Regions from separate parts of the Shewanella sp. H8 genome, predicted to be linked through region 2. Evidence: predicted binding sites of a transcription regulator. Region 2 holds the regulator's gene; each other region holds the start of a gene.
The links. The regulator FliA, encoded in region 2, starts transcription of late flagellar genes. The targets are predictions, from matches to a motif close to CTAAAGNTNNNNNNNNNNNNGCCGATA.
Positions count from the first base shown of each region.

Region 1: a site for FliA is predicted at 2,920-2,946, ahead of ABIS04_RS10085 (VC2046/SO_2500 family protein). Genes of this name have one in related genera too.
Region 3: a site for FliA is predicted at 1,989-2,015, ahead of pomA (flagellar motor protein PomA). Genes of this name have one in related genera too.
Region 4: a site for FliA is predicted at 2,949-2,975, ahead of ABIS04_RS15575 (DUF5610 domain-containing protein). Genes of this name have one in related genera too.

Region 1 covers NZ_CP157213.1:2,324,218-2,329,517, reverse strand. The annotation lists gene queC (7-cyano-7-deazaguanine synthase QueC) at 1-115, opposite strand, end outside; gene queE (7-carboxy-7-deazaguanine synthase QueE) at 326-994, shown strand; gene ABIS04_RS10105 (PLP-dependent cysteine synthase family protein) at 1,061-2,122, opposite strand; tRNA gene ABIS04_RS10100 (tRNA-Tyr) at 2,484-2,568, opposite strand; tRNA gene ABIS04_RS10095 (tRNA-Tyr) at 2,598-2,682, opposite strand; tRNA gene ABIS04_RS10090 (tRNA-Tyr) at 2,771-2,855, opposite strand; gene ABIS04_RS10085 (VC2046/SO_2500 family protein) at 2,981-3,478, shown strand; gene ABIS04_RS10080 (DUF406 family protein) at 3,612-3,899, shown strand; gene ABIS04_RS10075 (EAL domain-containing protein) at 4,240-5,300, shown strand, end outside.
Region 2 covers NZ_CP157213.1:3,000,496-3,005,795, forward strand. The annotation lists gene ABIS04_RS12960 (chemotaxis protein CheA) at 1-744, opposite strand, end outside; gene ABIS04_RS12965 (protein phosphatase CheZ) at 760-1,497, opposite strand; gene cheY (chemotaxis response regulator CheY) at 1,511-1,894, opposite strand; gene ABIS04_RS12975 (RNA polymerase sigma factor FliA) at 1,939-2,658, opposite strand; gene ABIS04_RS12980 (MinD/ParA family protein) at 2,651-3,535, opposite strand; gene flhF (flagellar biosynthesis protein FlhF) at 3,540-4,925, opposite strand; gene flhA (flagellar biosynthesis protein FlhA) at 4,955-5,300, opposite strand, start outside.
Region 3 covers NZ_CP157213.1:1,269,250-1,274,549, reverse strand. The annotation lists gene ABIS04_RS05565 (flagellar motor protein MotB) at 98-1,024, opposite strand; gene pomA (flagellar motor protein PomA) at 1,028-1,795, opposite strand; gene xseB (exodeoxyribonuclease VII small subunit) at 2,146-2,382, shown strand; gene ispA ((2E,6E)-farnesyl diphosphate synthase) at 2,421-3,302, shown strand; gene dxs (1-deoxy-D-xylulose-5-phosphate synthase) at 3,325-5,190, shown strand.
Region 4 covers NZ_CP157213.1:3,611,491-3,616,790, reverse strand. The annotation lists gene ABIS04_RS15590 (hypothetical protein) at 316-564, shown strand; gene ABIS04_RS15585 (hypothetical protein) at 779-973, opposite strand; gene ABIS04_RS15580 (FMN-binding glutamate synthase family protein) at 1,116-2,603, opposite strand; gene ABIS04_RS15575 (DUF5610 domain-containing protein) at 3,011-3,640, shown strand; gene ABIS04_RS15570 (ferredoxin--NADP reductase) at 3,684-4,433, shown strand; gene ABIS04_RS15565 (extracellular solute-binding protein) at 4,652-5,300, shown strand, end outside.

The sequences.
Region 1 (5,300 bases), 680 kb from region 2:
TCCCGTGAACTTGGTCATACTGGGACAAAGCCTGAATGAGACACGTCGTTGAATCTTGGCCGCCACTGAATACAACAAGGGCTTTAGTTGGGATGTTTAGATTTGAATCTGACATGAATATACTCTTAACGTACTGAACTGACTGGTAAGATCGGTATGATCAACGCTGAGTGGTTCAAGACAATATAAATGATATTTTACCTAAGGCAGGCGCAACTGCAAAGCCATAGGTGTAAATACTTGCAGCTAACAGTAAAATACTCTATAAATGCCGACCCGTTGTCAGTCAGGTAGCCAATACTTGTCTATAAAAGAAAGGTAAACGATGAAATATCCGGTTAACGAAGTATTTGAAACAATACAAGGTGAGGGTACTTATACTGGTGTACCAGCATTGTTCGTTCGCTTACAGGGTTGCCCTGTAGGTTGTGCATGGTGTGATACTAAGCAAACTTGGGATGTATTACCCGAAAATAAAGTGACCGCGGATCAAGTTATTCAGGTTGATGGTACTATCGGCCGATGGGCTGATCATACTGGTGGCACATTATTACAAGCGTTCAAGGACAAGGGATTTACTGCTAAACATATTGTGTTAACCGGTGGAGAGCCGTGTTTGTATGATTTAACTGAGTTAACTCAGGATTTTATTGCAGCAGGGTATCAGATCCAGATTGAAACCAGTGGCACTTTTGAAGTGAAATGTCATCCAGATGTGTGGGTCACGGTATCTCCTAAAATCAATATGAAAGGGGGCTATAAGGTGCTAGAACAAGCATTGAACCGTGCCAACGAAATTAAACACCCGATAGCCACAGAGAATCATATTGAAGAGTTAGATGCACTATTAATCGGCATCGACATCAGTGATAAAACTATTTGTTTACAGCCGATCAGCCAAAAGGCTCGCGCTACAGAATTAGCGATGAAAGTGTGTATTGCACGTAATTGGCGTTTGTCTATTCAGACTCATAAATATTTGAATATTGATTAATGCTACTGGTTGATAAATACAAAAATGCCGTTGCTTATAACAACGGCATTTTTGTTGATAATATTGCTATATCAATAATCCAGTATCATTAAATTTCAACAGCTTATCTTGGTAATGTTTAAAGCAGCCAATATTGCTGTTAACCCATTCAGGGTCATAATAAGTATCTAAATAACGATCGCCTGAATCACAAATTAAGGTCACAATTGAACCTGTTTGTCCTGCTTGACGCATTTTAGTCACGAGCAATAATGCACCGTACAAATTAGTGCCGGTCGAAGCGCCTGTTTTACGACCAAGGAGTTGCTCTAACCATTGAATTGTCGCAACTGAGGCTGCATCGGGAATTTTTATCATACTATCAACAACGCCCGCAATAAATGAAGGCTCAACTCTTGGACGTCCTATACCTTCAATCTTACTGTTTTTGTTGCAAACAATACTGGCATCGCCACTGTTAAAGTAATCATAGAAGACAGAGTTTTCTGGGTCGACAACACACAATTGAGTTGTTTGTTGTTGGTAACGAATATAACGACCAATAGTAGCGCTAGTGCCACCAGTTCCCGGACTCATCACAATCCATGTTGGGATAGGATGGGGTTCTTTTTCCATCTGATTAAAAATTGAATCCGCAATATTGTTATTTCCTCGCCAATCCGTAGCACGTTCTGCATAAGTAAATTGATCAATGTAATGGCCCTTCAATTCATTGGCTAAGCGTGCCGATTCAGGGTACATCTGACTGCCGTTTTCTACGAAATAGCATTGACCACCATAAAATTCAATTTGTTGGATTTTCTTTTTTGCTGTCGTGCTTGGCATTACTGCAATAAAAGGTAACCCAAGTAAGCGGGCAAAATAAGCTTCTGATACCGCTGTACTGCCTGATGAGGATTCTATAATCGGCGTGTTTTGTTTTATCCAGCCATTACATAAGGCATATAAAAATAGTGATCGGGCCAGGCGGTGCTTTAAACTGCCCGTTGGGTGAGTGCTTTCATCTTTTAAGTAAACATCAATGCCAACAAGTTGGGGAAGATCTAACTTAATAAGATGTGTATCTGCTGAACGTTGATAATCGGCTTCTATTTTTGCGATGGCCTGATTGACCCAAGTTGATGACATGCAAGGACACTCGTTATTCCAAAAAGGAATAAATAATAACTAAAATGTTAGTGTGTGAATAGTGCTTATGGTCACAAAGGAGTGTTAATCATCGTAAACATGACCGAACCAAATGTGGATATCGATATAGATAGTAAAACCACGATCAAACAAATATTAAATGATAATGGTCGTAGAAATATACACAACTGTATTTGACTGATTGAGTCGGGAGTTATTTATATAAAATTCGATGAATTTTGCCGGTCAAAGCAGGGAAATGAGAACGTTACACTGAAGAAAATAATATAGTAGGGCAGGTATTAAAGATAACGAGATTAGTGTTTGGAAGTGGAAGTAGCAGATAAACTAAGATGTAAAATGGTGGAGGGAGAAGGATTCGAACCTTCGAAGGCTGAGCCGTCAGATTTACAGTCTGATCCCTTTGGCCACTCGGGAACCCCTCCACTGCAAGATAAATAGGAATAAAGAAAGATGGTGGAGGGAGAAGGATTCGAACCTTCGAAGGCTGAGCCGTCAGATTTACAGTCTGATCCCTTTGGCCACTCGGGAACCCCTCCACATATTTTCTTTTTTCTTACTCTCTTTTTACATTCTAACTCTTTACAGCATTAATACTTTTAAATTGAAACTTTGAAGCAACGCAAATGGTGGAGGGAGAAGGATTCGAACCTTCGAAGGCTGAGCCGTCAGATTTACAGTCTGATCCCTTTGGCCACTCGGGAACCCCTCCTCAATTGCGGCCGCCATAGTAGTCAGAAACCTTTTGTATGTAAAGTATAAAATTGAATATATTCCTAAAGTTTATGACTGTTTGGTCGATAAATTAGCATCGAGCATAAGTAGTGATGTTTTTATATGCAAATTGAATCAACATTAGTCAATGAATTACAAATAGGAAACCGATTAAACGCCGCGATTGAACATAATCGTCGCGGTGAATTTGGTTTGCTATTGGCTATGTTGTCAGTTGACGCTCGTGATATGGCGCAATTTCAATTTGATAACGATGTAGAAATCACTCAAAAACTACGTAATAAATTTTCTGTACCGCAGCCACAGTTGTTGGTTGATGACATATCTGTCCACCCAGACACCACCGACAACGCTACTGTGTTTCAGCAACATGGTGCTAAGCAGTTTCACCTTCAACAAGCATTAACACCTGAAGCGCTAGTCATTAGAGGCTCACAACCAGATTCAATGATCGAAGTGTTGAATAACTGCGATTACCTGACAAAAAATAAAGCCATTAATGCTTACCAACAACACACACCATTAGAAGATATGAATTTTCTGGATCAATTAAGCACCCAACGAAAGATTTCTGAAACTATATCGCACCAATTTGCTTAACCGTTGAGCTGTAAATTTTGATGTTAATAACATCTAATTAATATTTGTGGTAATTGTGAGGATGACTAGTAAAAATCATTCAAAACTACGATATATTTACACTGATAATTATCGATATTGACGGAGTAAACTAATGATTAAACAAATTAAACAGCAACAGGGTAACGTCAGTGACAGTTGTACTGAGTGCGGCAGTTATGTTGATATTGGTGCCGTTGTTGAAGCTGACGATACGTTATTAGTATTAAACTTTTCCGGTGATGATGCATTGGTGCAAGCTCAAGCGATGCAAACAACAGCGCAACAACGTTTTAGTGACACCAAAGCTAACCTTGTCGATAAAGATAATATGATTACTCTAACGTTGGATTTTACTTTTAGTGTAGAGAAAATGATTTTTCAACTTGAAAATGAGCTTTAATTTTAGTCTATGTTAGTGGTTAATAGAAGGGTACCAAATTATTGTTGTTAAAACGTTTTTTTGGGTATAGCTACACTCTACTGCAATGCTCACAAACCGTAACAATATGTAACGAAGTGATTGCTGTTTATGAGTATCGCGTGTAATGTGCTTTACTTAATCAAGGCATAGTCGTTGTTACTAATATAGTAAAGTGAATGCTTTTTAGTGCAAGTTTTGCTCCCAATGTATTGCCTAATTATTTGACTCATGCTCTTAAATTCAGTGCTAATAACAATAAATAGAACTGATTTGATGTTTTCAAAAAGTTAGGGAAATGAAGCCATTTTTCGGGATTTAAATGAATCGACAAGATCAACAGCATTTATTGGAATTAATTGTAAATTCTAATGCTAAACAACAAGGTGATTTTACAAAAACCTCTGAGTTTGTGTGTCAACTGCTGCTCGAATATTTCGCCGCATCGTTTGTGTCCGTTTGGACCCTAGGAAATAACACCGCAAATGACGGTTTAGTTGTCAATGATAATTCTATTGTCGATGGTAGTTGTGTATGTGAGCATACTTTAGTTGCCAGTCAAATAGCTGATCAATTAGTTCATGTGTCTAATCTGAGAACAACAGCTATTGAACCTCAATATTTTGATGAATTGCGTTCCCACCGCTATATCTTATCCAATGGTAATTCTCAGATTAATCTAATTCACACATTTTCTGAGTACTACCAGCATCATAACATTGTCACTAGTGTTGATATTGCCATTCGAATTAATGGCCATATTGAAAGTGTACTATCGATTGAAAACTGCGAAGAGATAAATTGGCTAGATTCTGATATTCAATTTGCTATTCAATGCGCTGACCAATTAGCGTTAGCATTAGCGACTCGCTACTCCTATGACAGCAACGAACAAATTTATCTATTGCGAAATGCAACTGAACAATCTGACCATGTGGTCATGCTGATAAATACCGATAGTCGTATTATTGAGTATGTTAACAGTGCCCATGAGAAAATGACCGGATTACCGCGTATCTCGGTAGAGTACAATAACGTAATTAGCCTTGATTTATTTAAGGATACACCACAGCGTCTTGACCTCCTTATTAATAAATTACACAACAATGAAACGGTCAAAGGCGACCTTAAGTTGGAACGAATTGATGGCAGTGAATATTGGTTAAATTATCACATTACCCCATTTGTGACAGAACAAGGCAAGCGTTACGCGTTGGTGTCTAGCTTCGATAATTCAGCAGAATTTTTACATAAAGCAGAATTGGAGCGTCTAGCCTGGCATTGCTCATTAACTGGGTTGCACAATCGTAGTCATTTTATCCCTATGTTAGAGCGTGCTAAAGAGGGCACGTTAATCCTGATTGATTTATTAGGCTTCAAACG
Region 2 (5,300 bases):
TGGCTTAGCTGGAACAAGTGGATCAGATTTCTGTGTGAGTGAACCAGAACCGTGTAATTCATCTAGTAATGCTTCAAACTCGTCATCCGTAATTTCGTCGCTATTACTTGCCGCCGCTGGCTTTACATTATCTTTTTTAACATCAGCCGCTTTAGATGATACCGGACTTTTCCCAGTACCATGTAAAGCATCAAGTAATGCCTCAAATTCGGACTCATCAATGTCATCAATACTGCCGGAACCAGACACTCCCCCTGATGAAGAAGTAATATCTTCGATGTGTTCAGGTTCGCTGGATTCTACAATATTCTCAATAGGCTCAAGTTCTTCAACTGTCATTTCTGAAGGTAAAGGTGCGCCTGAGCTTAATAATTTGAGTTTGGCGAGTAGCTCGGAATCTGCAGAATCTTGTTCTTGCCCCTGCTGAGTTTGAGCAAACATGGTATTAATAGCGTCGACCGCTTGCAAAATAATATCCATTAACTCTGCATTTACACCACGTTTGCCCGTGCGTAATAAATCGAACGTATTTTCAGCTTCGTGACACACATCAACCATGGGTTTTAGGCTTAAAAAGCCTGCGCCACCCTTAACAGTGTGGAATCCACGGAAAATAGCATTAAGTAAATCACTGTCATCAGGATTATTTTCAAGAGCAACAAGTTGCTCTTGTAGAAGCTCTAAAATCTCGCCAGCTTCAATTAAAAAGTCCTGGAGTATCTCTTCATCAACATCAAAGGACATTAAATTGACTCCTAATTAGAAACCCAGACTTGATAGAAGATCGTCTACTTCATCCTGACCAGTCACTACATCTTCGCGCAATTCAGCATGCATGATGGGACCTTCTGCTTCTATCTTATTATCGTTTATAGTTGGCGATGATTCGGTAATATGATCACCAAATACCGTTAGCATTGAGACCAAATTACTTTCTACTTCACGAACCAAATCTATCACTCTACGGATCATCTGACCCGTTAAGTCTTGGAAGTCTTGTGCCATCAAAATTTGATTTAATAACTCACGAAGACGATTAGAATCGTGCTCACTATGGGACATAAACTGCTGAACATCATGACAAAGTGATTTAAACTCACCCAATTCGATATCACAACGCATCAATTTATCCCACATGGGAGTCACTGATTGTATGTTACTAATAATGGTATCGGCCAAAGGTAAACATTCTTCAACTGCATCCATCGTTTTATTTGCAGCTTGTTCTGTCATATCGATAACATAATTCAATCTTTCTTTAGCATCCGGTATTTCGGTATTGGCTAATTCAGATATACGGTTATCCAATTGAAAATCTTTTAGTGCACTATGGAGTTGTCGAGTTAACTTACCGACTTCTTCAAAAAGCTCACTTTGCAATGGCATTGCAAGCTCCCTGATTACATCATCGGCTTCGTCTTGCTTACCAGAAGTAAGCAGTTCAACAAGTCCTTGGGCTTGTTCGAGAGTGATTAACCCCGATATTGATGCCTGCATGACTTATCCTTTCTTATGCGAGTCGTTCAAAGATTTTATCTAACTTTTCTTTTAACGTCGCCGCGGTGAAAGGTTTAACCACATAACCATTAACACCGGCTTGCGCAGCTGCAATAATCTGTTCACGTTTAGCCTCTGCGGTTACCATTAATACAGGTAAATGCTTTAAAGAATCATCAGCACGAATCGCTCTAAGCAAATCGATACCTTGCATTCCCGGCATATTCCAGTCTGTTACCACAAAATCAAAATCACCTTTTTGCAACATAGGTAGGGCTGTTGAGCCATCATCTGCTTCTTGGGTATTATTAAATCCCAAATCTCGCAACAAGTTCTTAATGATACGCCTCATTGTTGAAAAATCGTCAACAATGAGAATCTTCATATTCTTGTCCAAGGTTTCCTCCGGTGAGCTGATACTCGTTTGCTCTAAATAAGTTATTATTCTTGTGTCCAATGCTTAAGTTTTGCTTTTAATCTGAGCATGGCCTGACTTAATATCTGGCTTACTCGCGATTCGCTAACCTCAAGGATTGAACCAATTTCTTTTAAATTTAATGCTTCGTCATAATATAACGACAACACTAAGGCATCTCTTTCTGGTAATGTTTTAATTGCTGCAACCAGCGCAGATTGGAATTGAACTTCAGCAAGTGAGTCAAAGGTTTTATCAGACGGTTCGTTGTCAGTGACTAACACATCTTGCGAAACACCAAGATCTTCTATGCCTATGATTTTACCAACAGAAACATCATTTAAGATATGATGGTACTCATCGAGCGACATATCAAGTTTTTCAGCAATTTCAGTGTCATTAGCATCACGTCCAAACTGTTGTCCTAATTCGTCAATAACCTGGGCAACACGACGATTATTACGGTGAACTGAACGTGGAACCCAGTCACCACGGCGAATTTCATCTATCATTGCGCCACGAATTCTGATTCCCGCAAAGGTTTCAAATTTAGCACCTTTACTGTTATCAAATTTAGATGAGGCTTCAAGTAACCCCATCATCCCAGCTTGTAATAAATCATCAAGTTGCACCGATGCTGGTAATCTTGCCAGCATATGATGGGCAATTCTTTTTACCAGCGGTGCATACTGTTCAACAATAGACGTTTTGTTATCGAACTGAGTATACGCAGCGGCTTTATTCACTCGTTGTTCCTTCTTCTTGTATCGGTTTACGTTGTACAAGACGTTCAACAAAGAACTCTAGATGACCACCTGGCTGTTGTGGTACAGGCCAAGTCATAATTTTATTGGCTAATCCTTGGTAAGCAATAGCTGAAGGTGATTTAGGATACGCTTCAACAACTAACTTTTGCTTACGAACAGATTTTCGTAAATTTTCATCAAATGGAACAGTTGCCACTAATTCTAAAGCAACATCTAAGAATCTATCCGTTACTTTACTTAGTTTAGCAAATAATTCCATACCTTCTCGTAAACTACGCACCATATTTGCTACAATTTTGAAGTGGAACACACCATGTTCACGACTTAAAATTTTAATCAATGCATAGGCATCAGTAATTGACGTAGGTTCATCACATACTACAATTAATACATCTTGTGATGCACGAGAAAAACTCAGCACCATATCTGATATGCCTGCCGCAGTATCCACAATTAAAATATCGAACTGAGTACGCATTTCACTAAATGCTCGGATTAACCCAGCATGTTGTGCTTGTGTTAACTCAACCATCGCTTGAGAACCTGACGTTGCAGGAACAATGCCAATACCTTTAGGCCCGCGTACAATGATGTCATCTAATTCGGCATCACCGGACAAAACATGAGATAAATTTTTCTCCGCACGTATCCCAAGCATGACATCGACATTGGCTAAACCTAAATCGGCATCAAGAACTAATACACGTTTGCCCTTTTCAGCTAACGCTACCGCGGTATTAATTGACACACTGGTTTTGCCCACTCCGCCTTTACCACCGGATACGGCAATTACTTTTACTTTATCGTTATTTGGTTGATTCATCATACGTAAACCACTTGCTTGATCCCGAGTCATATTTTCACTCAAATGCATAGGCTGTGTCATTAGACCACACTGGGTCTTGTGACGTCTGTTGTTCTTTTTCGTTTAATGCTGCTAATGCTTGCTTCGCTAATTCTAATGTATCAGCCACTTTCATGTCTTCAGGAACACGTTGACCGTTTGTAACATAACTCAATGGTAACTCATTTTGAATCAATACGCTCAATGCACCTGCAATTGATATCGATTCGTCTAATTTAGTCAAAATAGCACCAGATAATGGAATCCGCTTAAAGTGCTCTACAGCATCTTGTAATACACGACGTTGACCTGTCGCAGATAATACTAAGTAACTCCGAATAGGGATCCTACTGTTTGCAGTCAAATTATCAAGTTGTTGATACAGACGCATGTCACGTTGTCCCATACCTGCTGTATCAATTAACACTAATTTACGATTTCTAAACTGATAAAGAATTTGTTCCAACTCAGTTAAATCATTTGCTTGCTTAACTGGGCAGCCCATAATTTTCCCATAAGTCGCTAATTGGTCATAGGCACCAATTCGATAATGGTCTGTGGTAATTAATGCAACTTGTTCTGGGCCATGATGGGCAGCAAATCTTGCTGCTATTTTAGCTAAAGATGTTGTTTTACCGACACCAGTAGGTCCAACAAATGCCACAACACCACCACGTTTGACAATATCATCACCTTGATTATCAAGTAGATTAGCTAAACTTTGTGGTAACGCTCTCACTAAATCTGCTGGAGAGTAATGTTGACTTAATCCTGCTAGTTTAGCAGCTACTGCTGGAGAAAACTCAGCTGCAATCAATTTGCTTTCAAGCATGGCACCAACCGGGTCGGTGCGCTTTTTTTGATCCTTCATTAATGAGGATACTTGATGGGTCAAAAGGCTTCGTAATGAAGCCATCTCTTCGCGCAACTCTTCCATATCAGCAGATTGATTTTTATTGGTTCTTTTAGAATGTTCCGCGGTGGTTTGTGGTTGAAAAGTTGCAGCTGATTTAGCTGGCTTTGCGCCTTCTAATTGACGAGCCCATTCAGGTAATTCTGGCTCATCTTGACGCACTGACATCTGCTGAGTCATGCGGTTATGCTGTTTTTCAAGTAATGCTTGCAGTGAGTCAGCCGCTGGCGGTGGACTAACCTTAGATTGAGCTTTTACAGCAGGTTTAGCACCTAGTGATACTCTATCGTCACTCACATCCATAAAACTGCTGGTCGGCGCTTGTGACGCAATAGCGGCTTTAGGTTCGTCATAATCAACCGCCGCGACAATTTCTATCCCGCCAGTGACTTTCTTGTTTGACATAATGACAGCGTCAGAACCTAGCGTTTCTTTAACTTGGGCCAATGCTGCGCGCATATCTTTGGCAAAAAATCGTTTAATTTTCACTTATGCACCTCTAAAAACTGACATTATCACTATTGACCTACAGCTGAAACAATTCGTATTTGCTTCTCGTCTGGTATTTCTTGATAAGAAATCACTCGTAAATTTGGAATAGTGTATTTAACAAATCGTGACAGCGTTGACCTAAGCATGCCAGATGTCAATAAAATGGCTGGTTGCCCTACCATTTCTTGCTTCTGAGCAGCATCTAATAACGACTGCTGCATACGCTCTGCAAGGCCCGGTTCAATATTAGGTCCTTCACCGCCGGTAGCCTGCATAGACTTATGCAACATCTGTTCCAACTCTGGCGCCAATGTAATGACAGGGATTTCAAGTTCTGGACCAGAGATTTCTTGTACTATCATACGTTTTAAC
Region 3 (5,300 bases), 1.7 Mb from region 2:
GCTAAAAAAGCCATGTTGATAATTAAAGCAGACTTAAAACAAAAAGGGCAAGCCCTACTAAAGAGGTTGCCCTTTTGTTTATGATTAAAACGACCCACTATTCAGTAACGATAATTTCATCCGACTCTATAGGCTTACCTTGTTCAATGGATATTTCAACCCGTCGATTTCGGGCTTGATTCTCTTTAGAATCATTAGGTACCAACGGTCTATTAGATGCTTCGCCAACCACCTTCATGCGAGATTCATTAAAGCCCGAGACTTTTCTTAACTCGTGGGCCACAGCCACAGCTCGTTGAGTCGATAACTCCCAATTTGAACTGTACAGTTCATTATGGATATCTGCACCGTCAGTATGACCCGACACCGTAATAATACCAGGAACATCCTTTAATAACTCACCTATTGAACGCACAATCGGTTTAAATTTCGGTTGTAAAAAACCAGAACCTGATGCGAACGAGCCTTTTTCGCGAATACGGATGATAATTTGCTGACCTAAAGATTCAATTTCAATGGCACCATCAACAATTTCTTCATTGAGCTTTTCAGCCATTTTTTTAACTTGTTCATTGATATTTTCTTGCGAAGACGCTGCATCTTTTTTAACGGCTTCAGCTTCTTGCTGAGCGGTCGCGGCAGCATTACCGCCACGTTGTTCACCATTTTGTTTCTGAGTGCCACCCGCACTGTCATCCTCACCGGCTTGATATTCAATCGTTGGCTGAGTCATTTCATTGGTTTGTTGATTAATGATCTCAATAGGGGTGGGATCAGGTCGTCCAGGGCGAAACTCAAGCGCGATAACCGATGTTCCCTTAGGAATATCTTTCACTTCAACTTTGTTTTGTACTCCAAATGCATATTTCATTGAACCGGCAATCTGCTTAAACTTCATGACGTCCATTTCTGAGAACGCCAAAAGCAACACAAAGAAACACATTAGCAACGACATCAAGTCTGCAAAGGTAGCGAGCCACAAAGGTGCTCCCGCTGGTGGACAATCACACTTGGCCTTAGCCATGAGTTACTCTCCGTCCGTTGTGTCAATGACTCGGAGTTTTTCTGATAGGTAATTCTTCAAGAATCCTTCAATCACCCGTGGATTTTGACCATCTTGAATCGCTAGTACCGCATCCATGATTAAATTACGATTCAACAATTCTTCATTCATCCGTAATGATAATTTATCCGCCAACGGGATAGCTATCATGTTCGCAATCACGGCACCATAAAGTGTCGTTAATAATGCCACGGCCATTGACGGACCAATAGATTTAGGATCATCCATATTAGACAACATCGCCACTAAACCCACTAGAGTACCAATCATACCCATCGCAGGGGCAACATCTCCCATGGCTTTAAAAATACTAATGCCTGTTTTGTGCCGCTCTTCCGTCAATGCAATATCTTTTTCTAAAGCATTACGCACCACATCACCATCATGACCATCAACTAACATATCGACAGCTTTTTGCATAAAAGTGTTGGTAATAACCGCCTCTTCTAAGGCTAAAAAACCGCCTTTACGGGCTGCATCAGCCATGGTGACAGCTTGTTCAATCAAATCTTCAGGTTTATCTAATTTAAACATGAAGGCTTTCATACCAATCTTTATCGAACCTAAAAACTGCTTGAGGTTAAATTTCATCATCACAACGAATAAAGAGCCTGCCACAACAATCAAAACTGACGGTACATCGATAAATAATCCAACACCGCCGCTGGTTGCCATCGCGCCAATAATAAATGCAAAAGCACCGATAATACCTATTAGGGTAGCTAAATCCACAACATCTCCTCAACCGCAGTCATTACGCTGCCTATTTTTGCTACTTTATTGTGCTACGTTATGATGCATTAGCGCACGCTATATAACCCGAATAATCCGACATCATATCGTGTAAACTATCTTGCCCATCGTTATGTATTACAGCAAGAGTTGCAATACTATTTTACGTTAGCAATGTTAAACCATGACTTGTTATCGGACAAACTCCGCTCAAGTTTAGCTTGTTTTTGCATATTCTAAACAAAATTCAATAACAAAGCGTGCTGTTGAGCAAATAACCAGCGACTGTATTTGACCGATACGCTGGGCTGATATACCTTGTCACACGCTGAATGAAAGGAATATTAATCGTGGCTAAAAAACCAGAAAACCTCAGTTTTGAACAATCATTAACTGAACTTGAAACCATTGTTGCTCATTTAGAGCAAGGTGAAGTCTCGCTAGATGATGCACTTAAACAATTTGAGCGAGGCATTAAATTAGTGCGACAAAGCCAAGCCAAACTTGAGCAAGCACAGCAAAAAGTCTCTATCTTATTAAATGAAGATGATGCTGAATTAGCGCCGTTCACTGTTGAAAGTGAATAATCGTCAAATAGTGTGTATTGAATAATAGGGCTTGATACGTGTTAGCTGAAGCGATAAAAACATACCAAACACGCGTTAATGGTATTCTAAACCAACATTTAACGCAGCTTGATGATGCGGCACCAGACTTAAAAGCAGCAATGCTTCATGGGGCATTATTGGGTGGTAAACGCATTAGGCCTTTTTTAGTCTACAGTGTCGGTGAGATGCTTGGGGTTAATAGTCATGCGCTTGATAAGGCCGCTGCTGCCATTGAATGTATCCATGCTTATTCGTTAATACACGATGACTTACCGGCAATGGACAATGATGCACTTCGTCGTGGTCAACCCACGGTTCATATTGCATTTAATGAAGCCACAGCAATTCTTGCGGGTGACGCACTGCAAACCTTAGCTTTTGAAATAATGACGGCACCCTGTAGCGACTTACATCCAAAACAGCAATTAGCCATGGTTAGGGCATTAGCAAAAGCATCCGGGTATCAAGGCATGTGCGGTGGTCAAGCAATTGATCTCAGTGCCACAGATAACAGTATAGAATTAACTAGATTAACCGAATTACATAATAAAAAAACCGGGGCATTAATCAGTTGTGCCGTCGAGCTTGCTTTAATTGCTGCCGACATACCTGATGAACACTATCAATTGATGATGAAATACGCCCAAACACTTGGATTAGCGTTTCAAGTACAAGACGATATTTTAGACATCACAACAAGCACAGAAGAGCTGGGGAAACCTCAGGGTTCTGATCAGCAATCGAATAAAAGTACCTTCCCCAAATTGTTAGGTCTCGAGGGTGCCAAAGACTGTGCGGAACAACTAATACAAGATGCACTATCAGCGCTGACTAAATTACCATACAATAGCCAGTTAATTGCAGACTTCGCCCACTATATAGTTGAGCGAAGATTATAATAAAGAGTCTGAAAATCTCGCTATGAGTTTTGATATTTCTAAATTCCCAGTACTAGCTAAAGCTAATACGCCAGAAGAATTAAGGAAGTTACCTCAAGGTTTACTTCCACAAGTGTCTGATGAACTTAGACAATTTTTACTTCAGTCTGTAGGTATTTCTAGCGGACATTTTGCTTCTGGCTTAGGCACAGTTGAATTAACTGTGGCACTTCATTATGTCTACAATACCCCATTCGATCGACTAGTGTGGGACGTAGGCCATCAAGCATATCCGCATAAAATTCTCACCGATCGCCGTGAGCAAATGCACACCATTCGACAAAAGAATGGTTTACATCCTTTCCCATGGCGTGAAGAAAGCCCATACGATACCTTTAGTGTCGGTCACTCTGGCACTTCTGTTAGTGCAGCATTAGGGATGGCAATCGCCGCGGAAAAGGAAGACGCTGGGCGAAAAGTAGTTGCTGTCATTGGTGATGGCGCCATGACGGGAGGGATGGTGTTTGAAGCCCTTAATCATGCTGGCGACTTGCACAATGACATGCTTGTGGTCCTCAATGACAATGAAATGTCGATTTCAGAAAACGTTGGCGCACTTAATAATCATTTAGCACAGCTAATGTCAGGCCGTTTTTATACCACTATTCGTGAAAACAGCAAAAAAGTCCTACAAGGTATGCCCGTCATTAAAGAAATGGCTAGACGCACTGAAGAACACCTTAAAGGCATGGTAGTACCTGCTACATTATTTGAAGAGCTTGGGTTTAATTATATTGGCCCAATTGATGGCCATGATGTGGACTCCCTTGTCGAAACCTTGCGTAATATGCGTAACCTGAAAGGGCCACAAATATTGCATATCATGACCAAAAAAGGTCGTGGTTATGAGCCTGCTGAAAAAGATCCTATCGGTTGGCACGCAGTGCCTAAATTCGACCCAAGCCAGTTTAAGAAACCGGTAACAAAACCAGGTTTACCCACTTTTTCACAAGTGTTTGGTAAATGGTTATGCGATATGGCGGCCACTGATGATAAGTTAATGGCGATTACACCTGCTATGCGTGAAGGCTCTGGAATGGTTGAGTTTTCGCAGCATTTCCCTAAGCAATATTTTGATGCTGCAATTGCAGAACAACACGCAGTGACTTTAGCTGCAGGTTTTGCCTGTGAAGGTTTAAAACCTGTCGTCGCTATTTACTCGACCTTTTTACAACGTGGATATGATCAACTTATCCACGATGTTGCATTACAACGTTTACCCGTTTTATTTGCCATTGACCGTGGTGGTATTGTTGGCGCAGATGGACCAACTCACCAAGGTGCATTCGATTTAAGTTTCATGCGCTGTATTCCAAATATGATCATTATGGCGCCATCTGACGAAAATGAATGTCGCCAAATGCTTTACACTGGATATTGTTATCAAGATGGACCTGTCGCTGTTCGTTACCCTAGAGGGTCTGCAACAGGTGCCGAGCAAATTGAAACCATGACAATACTCCCTATTGGCAAAGGCGTGTTAACCCGTCAAGGCCAAAAAATTGCCATTATTAACTTTGGCACTACACTGGCAGCGGCAACAGATGCTGCTGACAAGTTAGATGCCACAGTTGCCGATATGCGCTTTGTTAAGCCGCTTGATCTAGAATTACTTGAACAAGTTGCAAACAGTCATGATGTCATTGTGACCATAGAAGAAAATGCAATCATGGGTGGAGCGGGTTCAGGAGTGCTTGAGGCATTGCACAAAATGCGTATTGAAAAGCCTGTATTGCAGATTGGTTTGCCAGATGAATTTATTAAACATGGCGCACCTGATGAAATAATCGCAGAACTTCGACTTGATGCAGCAGGTATTTTAGCGCAAATCCAAGAGTTTATAGCTTAATGCTTTTGTAGTTTTTATGGTTGCGATGATTATATTTGCTATTCATAGCATCAAATAAAGCCAATAAAAAAGGGCTGAAGATTCAGTCCTTTTTTGTGTCTGTTTTTTAA
Region 4 (5,300 bases), 610 kb from region 2:
ATACGGTTGTTGGTATTTATCATTAGCTATCACTTGACCATAAGGTTGCGTAGTTATAATACAGGCTGTTAACACCAACATGTTAAGTAGGAATAGTCTATCTCGATTATAGTAAAAGAGCTTGTTAATTGAACTGCTTATACTGCTAAATTGTATAGAAACTGTCTTGTTACATTTATTACGAACAAATTTTTTGACGATGATGATCAACGCAGTTAATCTATAGTTGTGCTTGCGGGTTATTTTTATGAGATAGCTCTATTTATCAACTAATTGGATCTTATGAAGGGACTAAATCGTGTCAGGAGGTAACTTGTGCATAATATTTCGTTAATTGCGGCGCTAGAAGGCACCCGACATCAAGTGACTACTGATTGGCATGCTATTATGGCCATGCTAAAAACACGTAATATGTCTGATGATGCAATTAAAATCGTATATAACGATTTGTGTGCAGGTTTAAGAGTAACAACTCGAGGTGTTACTTTAGCTAAGGCAATCAGCAGCGAGCTTGATAAGAGCATTATTAAACGAAATGATGACGCGCAAGACACACTTTTCTAGTCCAACTCTGTCTATCCAATCAATTTATGCAGGTATGCCGATTTATACTCATAAAGATGCAGATGAATTGATGTCATCAAACCCTTATTAATTCATGATAATAAGTTATTCATCGCTGATATTAGGTTTATTTACCATTTCAAAAATGAGGGAGTTGATTGGGATATAATGAGTGGATACTTAAATGATGAATACTATTGCTAGTTAAGATAGATTATTTTTTCTGCCAAGCAATACACACCATTTTGATCAGTACAGCTGGAGAAGGATCCAGTGTTAAACGCTTAATTTTGCCTTGTTCAAAACACACTAATTCGCCTTCGATTTCTGTCATTCGATTACAGTTTTTGCAACTTAAACTTAAGCTTTGCGTATTTATGTTTACGGCAGCGGTTTTTATATTCAACACGAAATCCTCTGGATTGGCGCCTATTCAAAATCACACTAAGGCCTTTTAATGTGATCCATATCAACTATATTCTACACCTTATATTAATTTTCGGCAATCTAATGACCCGCTCTAATTTTTTATTGAACGTTCGTCCGTTTTTTTATTGCATGTGGCGATAATGCTTATCTAAGGTTACTGCTACACCAGATGATTCGACTATACGAGCATGGTGGCGAGTTAAATATCTTGGATCTGTAACGCCGCATGAATGTGCGATCATGTTTAAATCGTAATGCAAAAAGTGATTGTAGTTTGCGACTCGTGCTGATTTATCTTTAGGATCTAAACCGTATTGTAGCCGTGTATTGTGAGTTGTGATTCCCGTTGGGCAAGTATCTTTATTACATTGCAAAGATTGAATACAGCCTAAAGCAAACATATTTCCACGAGCTGAAGCGATAAAGTCAGCACCAGTGGCCAAAGCCCATGCGACATATGATGGCATGATCATTTTACCTGTGGCGATAATTTTAATGCGTTGCTTAAAGCCGCGTTCATTCAATAAGTCAACCAGTAGCGGTAAGCTTTGTCTTAATGGTAAGCCTACATTGTCCATTAGGGCTTGTGGTGCTGCGCCGGTACCACCATCTGAACTGTCTAGTGTAAAAAAGTCTGGTGCATGTTCAATGCCGCGACGTTCAATTTCATCTAGGAAATCAGTTACCCAAGACATATCACCCAACACAGCCTTAATGCCTGTTGGTTTTCCGGTGATATCTCTTATTTGATTTATCATATCGACGATGTCTGCAACATTGTGTAACTCAATATGGCCATTAGGACTAATCGAGTCTTGTCTGACAGGGATCCCGCGAATAGTTGCAATTTCTTCGGTAACTTTTATGGCAGGTAAAATACCGCCTTTACCGGGTTTCGCGCCTTGGCTTAACTTAATTTCAAACATTTTGACTTCTGGATGCGCCGCCATGTCGCTGAGCTTTTGCGGATCTAAATGGCCTTGCTCGTTACGGACGCCGTATTTAGCAGTGCCTATCTGGAATACCAAATCACAATGCCCTTTAAGGTGATAAGGGCTTAATCCACCTTCGCCAGTATTGAGCCAGCAACCTGCTTTTGCGGCGCCATGAGATAATGCTGTCACCGCTGGACGAGACAAAGCCCCAAAACTCATCGCTGAAACGTGGCAAATTTTATCGGTAGTGTAAGGGTGCTGGCAGTTTGGTCCAATGGTTACCGGTATGGTGTTATATTTTTCATGATCGCTGATTGGAAATGCTGAGTTCATGAACATTACCGTACCCGGTTTATCCAATACTTGAGTTGACCCAAACGCAATAGTCCGGTCAACATTTTTGGCTGCACGATATATCCAACTGCGTTCAGCGCGATTAAAAGGTAGCTCTTCTCTATCTTGAGCAAAAAAGTATTGTCTAAAAAATTCACCTTGTTTTTCTAAAATATACCTAAACCGACCGATAACAGGGTAGTTGTGGCGAATGGCTTGTTTGGTTTGCAGTTTATCAGCAATAAACATGTAAATTATCGCGATGAGTAATAGCCAAAATAACACTAAAAAAAGACCCGAAAAAATATCCATTCCCCACATAAACCAGTGTTGTTGCGGCATAGTATTGTCCTTAAATAGAATTCGATATTAATGATTTAGTACTAGGGTCTTTAGGTCGTTTTTACTGCGTTATCGACTTTTTATGTAGAATAACTACACCACAAAGTCTCCGACTTATAGTTCATGTTTAAGTAATGACCAACAATTCGCTGCAAAACCAACCTTGAAAGATCAACTGACCCTAATGACTAATCAATCCTATTTGCTAGTAATGTTCTCTATATCAAATAGAGAATCACTATATCGTTAAAATTTTGGTCTTGCTATGAAACGATTATCACACACTACAGTAAAGCTGTAATTTCTTAGCTGTGATCATTTAAATTGTTTATTTGTCATTTGTGACTACAGATATTCATTTGTTGGTCGATAATTAAGCTATCGGTCATTCCAAATGAGATATTATTATGGACATTAAAAATACCACTTCAATAGCGACGAGCAACACAAGGGACAGTAAAGATGTTTCAGTCGGCATTTCGACGTCATCAAATCAAGCGGCTGAAAATAACAACTCAGCGGTAAATTCATCAACCAAGGTTTCTGCCAATCAACTCAGTCGTCAAATGATGAACAACACTATTCTTGCTGCTCAAGAAGAAGTGAGTATTGCTGCTGGTGACAAGTCTATGGCATTACTTTATCGAGCCGCGATTGAAGCCATTAATGAAGAGCTCGCACCAACGCTGGGAGAAGACTCGGTGCAAAAGAGTATTGATAGTGGGGTCGACTATTCGCCAGAAGCGACAGCAGATCGCATTTTGAGCTTTGCAACTAAGTTTTTTTCTGTACACCAACAACAAAACTCATCAATGGGGCTCGATGAGCAAGTAGATAGTTTTGTGGTAAAAATTGGTGATGCGATTGGTCAAGGTTTTAAAGAAGCCAGTGACATATTGTCAGGTTTAAAAGTATTAGAGGGTGATATTGCCACTAATATTGATAAAACGTATGAGTTGATCCAACAAGGATTAGCACAATTCAAACAAGACAACTCGAGTAAAGATGAATCACAAAGCGTGACTCAAGCTACTTAGTCTCTTATGATGAAGTTTGGCTCCCATTGATAAGGACTGGACTATGTGGACTACGGGAAAGGTAATTGAACGCATTGATTGGAATGATAAATTATTCTCGTTGCGTATCAAAGCCGATGTCGAACCTTTTATCGCAGGTCAATTTATTAAACTCAGTCAAATGCGTGATGATAAGCGTGTAGCTCGTGCCTATTCTCTTGTTAATCCACCCGGTACGGATTATGTAGAAGTACTGGCCGTAGCAGTAGAAGATGGACAGTTATCACCAGATCTAAAAGCATTAAAGCCTGGCGACACTATCGAAGTGTCATCCAAAGCCGCGGGTTTTATGACCTTAGAAGAAGTGCCTCATGGTGCATTGCAAGGTAAGCACCTGTGGTTTTTGGCAACGGGCACCGCAGTTGGTCCTTTTATCTCAATGTTAGCGACAGATGAACCCTGGCAGCGCTTTGAAAAAGTCATACTGGTTTATGGTGTCAGGCTTGCAGAAGATTTAGCCTATTTAGAGACAATTAAGCAATTTGTTAAAAAATACCCTCAACAGTTCGTGTTTATTCCAATTGTCACCCGAGAAGATTATCCCGATGGTTTATCGTGTCGTATACCTGACGGTATTAACAGCGGACTTATTGAGCAAAAAGCCGGATTAGAAATTAATGCCGAACACTCGCAAATGATGGTTTGTGGTAATCCTGGAATGATCACAGATGCTCAAACGGCCTTAATTGATAAGGGATTGGTTAAAAATCTTCGACGGGCACCAGGGCAGATTACAGTAGAAAAATACTGGTAATATATTCATTAATATAGATTTAACCCTATATTCCTCATTTGTCATTCTGATGGATAATCTAATTGTGTCATTTTCAACTTAGCTCGTTTCTAGTGTGATATTGAAACAATACTTGCTCCTTTTGATTTGATCACTTATCCTGTTGTAATTGATAACCATTATCAATATCAATTAGATTTGTAGTGACGAATATTGTTTTAATTAGGGAGCGTTAATTAATGAAATTGCTAAAAAGTGTCGCATTCTTAGGCTTAGCGAGTGTGACTTCTTCAGTCTATGCCGCTGATGCATTAACGGTTTACTCTTATCGTCAGGCTTTTCTGATTGAGCCTATTTTAGAAAAGTTTACTGCACAAAGTGGTGTCGACGTTAACGTGGTTTTTGCTAAAGACGGTATTGCAGAACGTATGGTGCGTGAAGGTCGATTATCTCCAGCAGACGTAGTGTTAACATCTGACTTTTCTCGTTTAATGGATTTAGTGGATAAAGACCTTGTTTCCCCCGTTGATAGCAAGGTGATTGACGCTAATATTCCTGTTCAATACCGTTCGCAACAAAATGATTGGTATGCGCTCACAATGCGGGTGCGTAATGTCTATTCCTCAAAAGAACGCAGCGGTAAAATTGATATTGATTATGAAGACTTAGCCACACCAGAATACAAAGGCAAAATTTGTACTCGCAGCGGTAAGCACCCTTACAATATAGCATTAGTGGCGTCGATGATTGCCCATGATGGTGAAGCGAAAACCAAAACCTGGTTAGAAGGCGTTAAGGCCAATCTAGCACGTAAGCCTCAAGGTAACGATCGGGATCAAGTGTTAGCGGTTAAAGAAGGTATGTGTGATGTTGCCATTGGTAATAGTT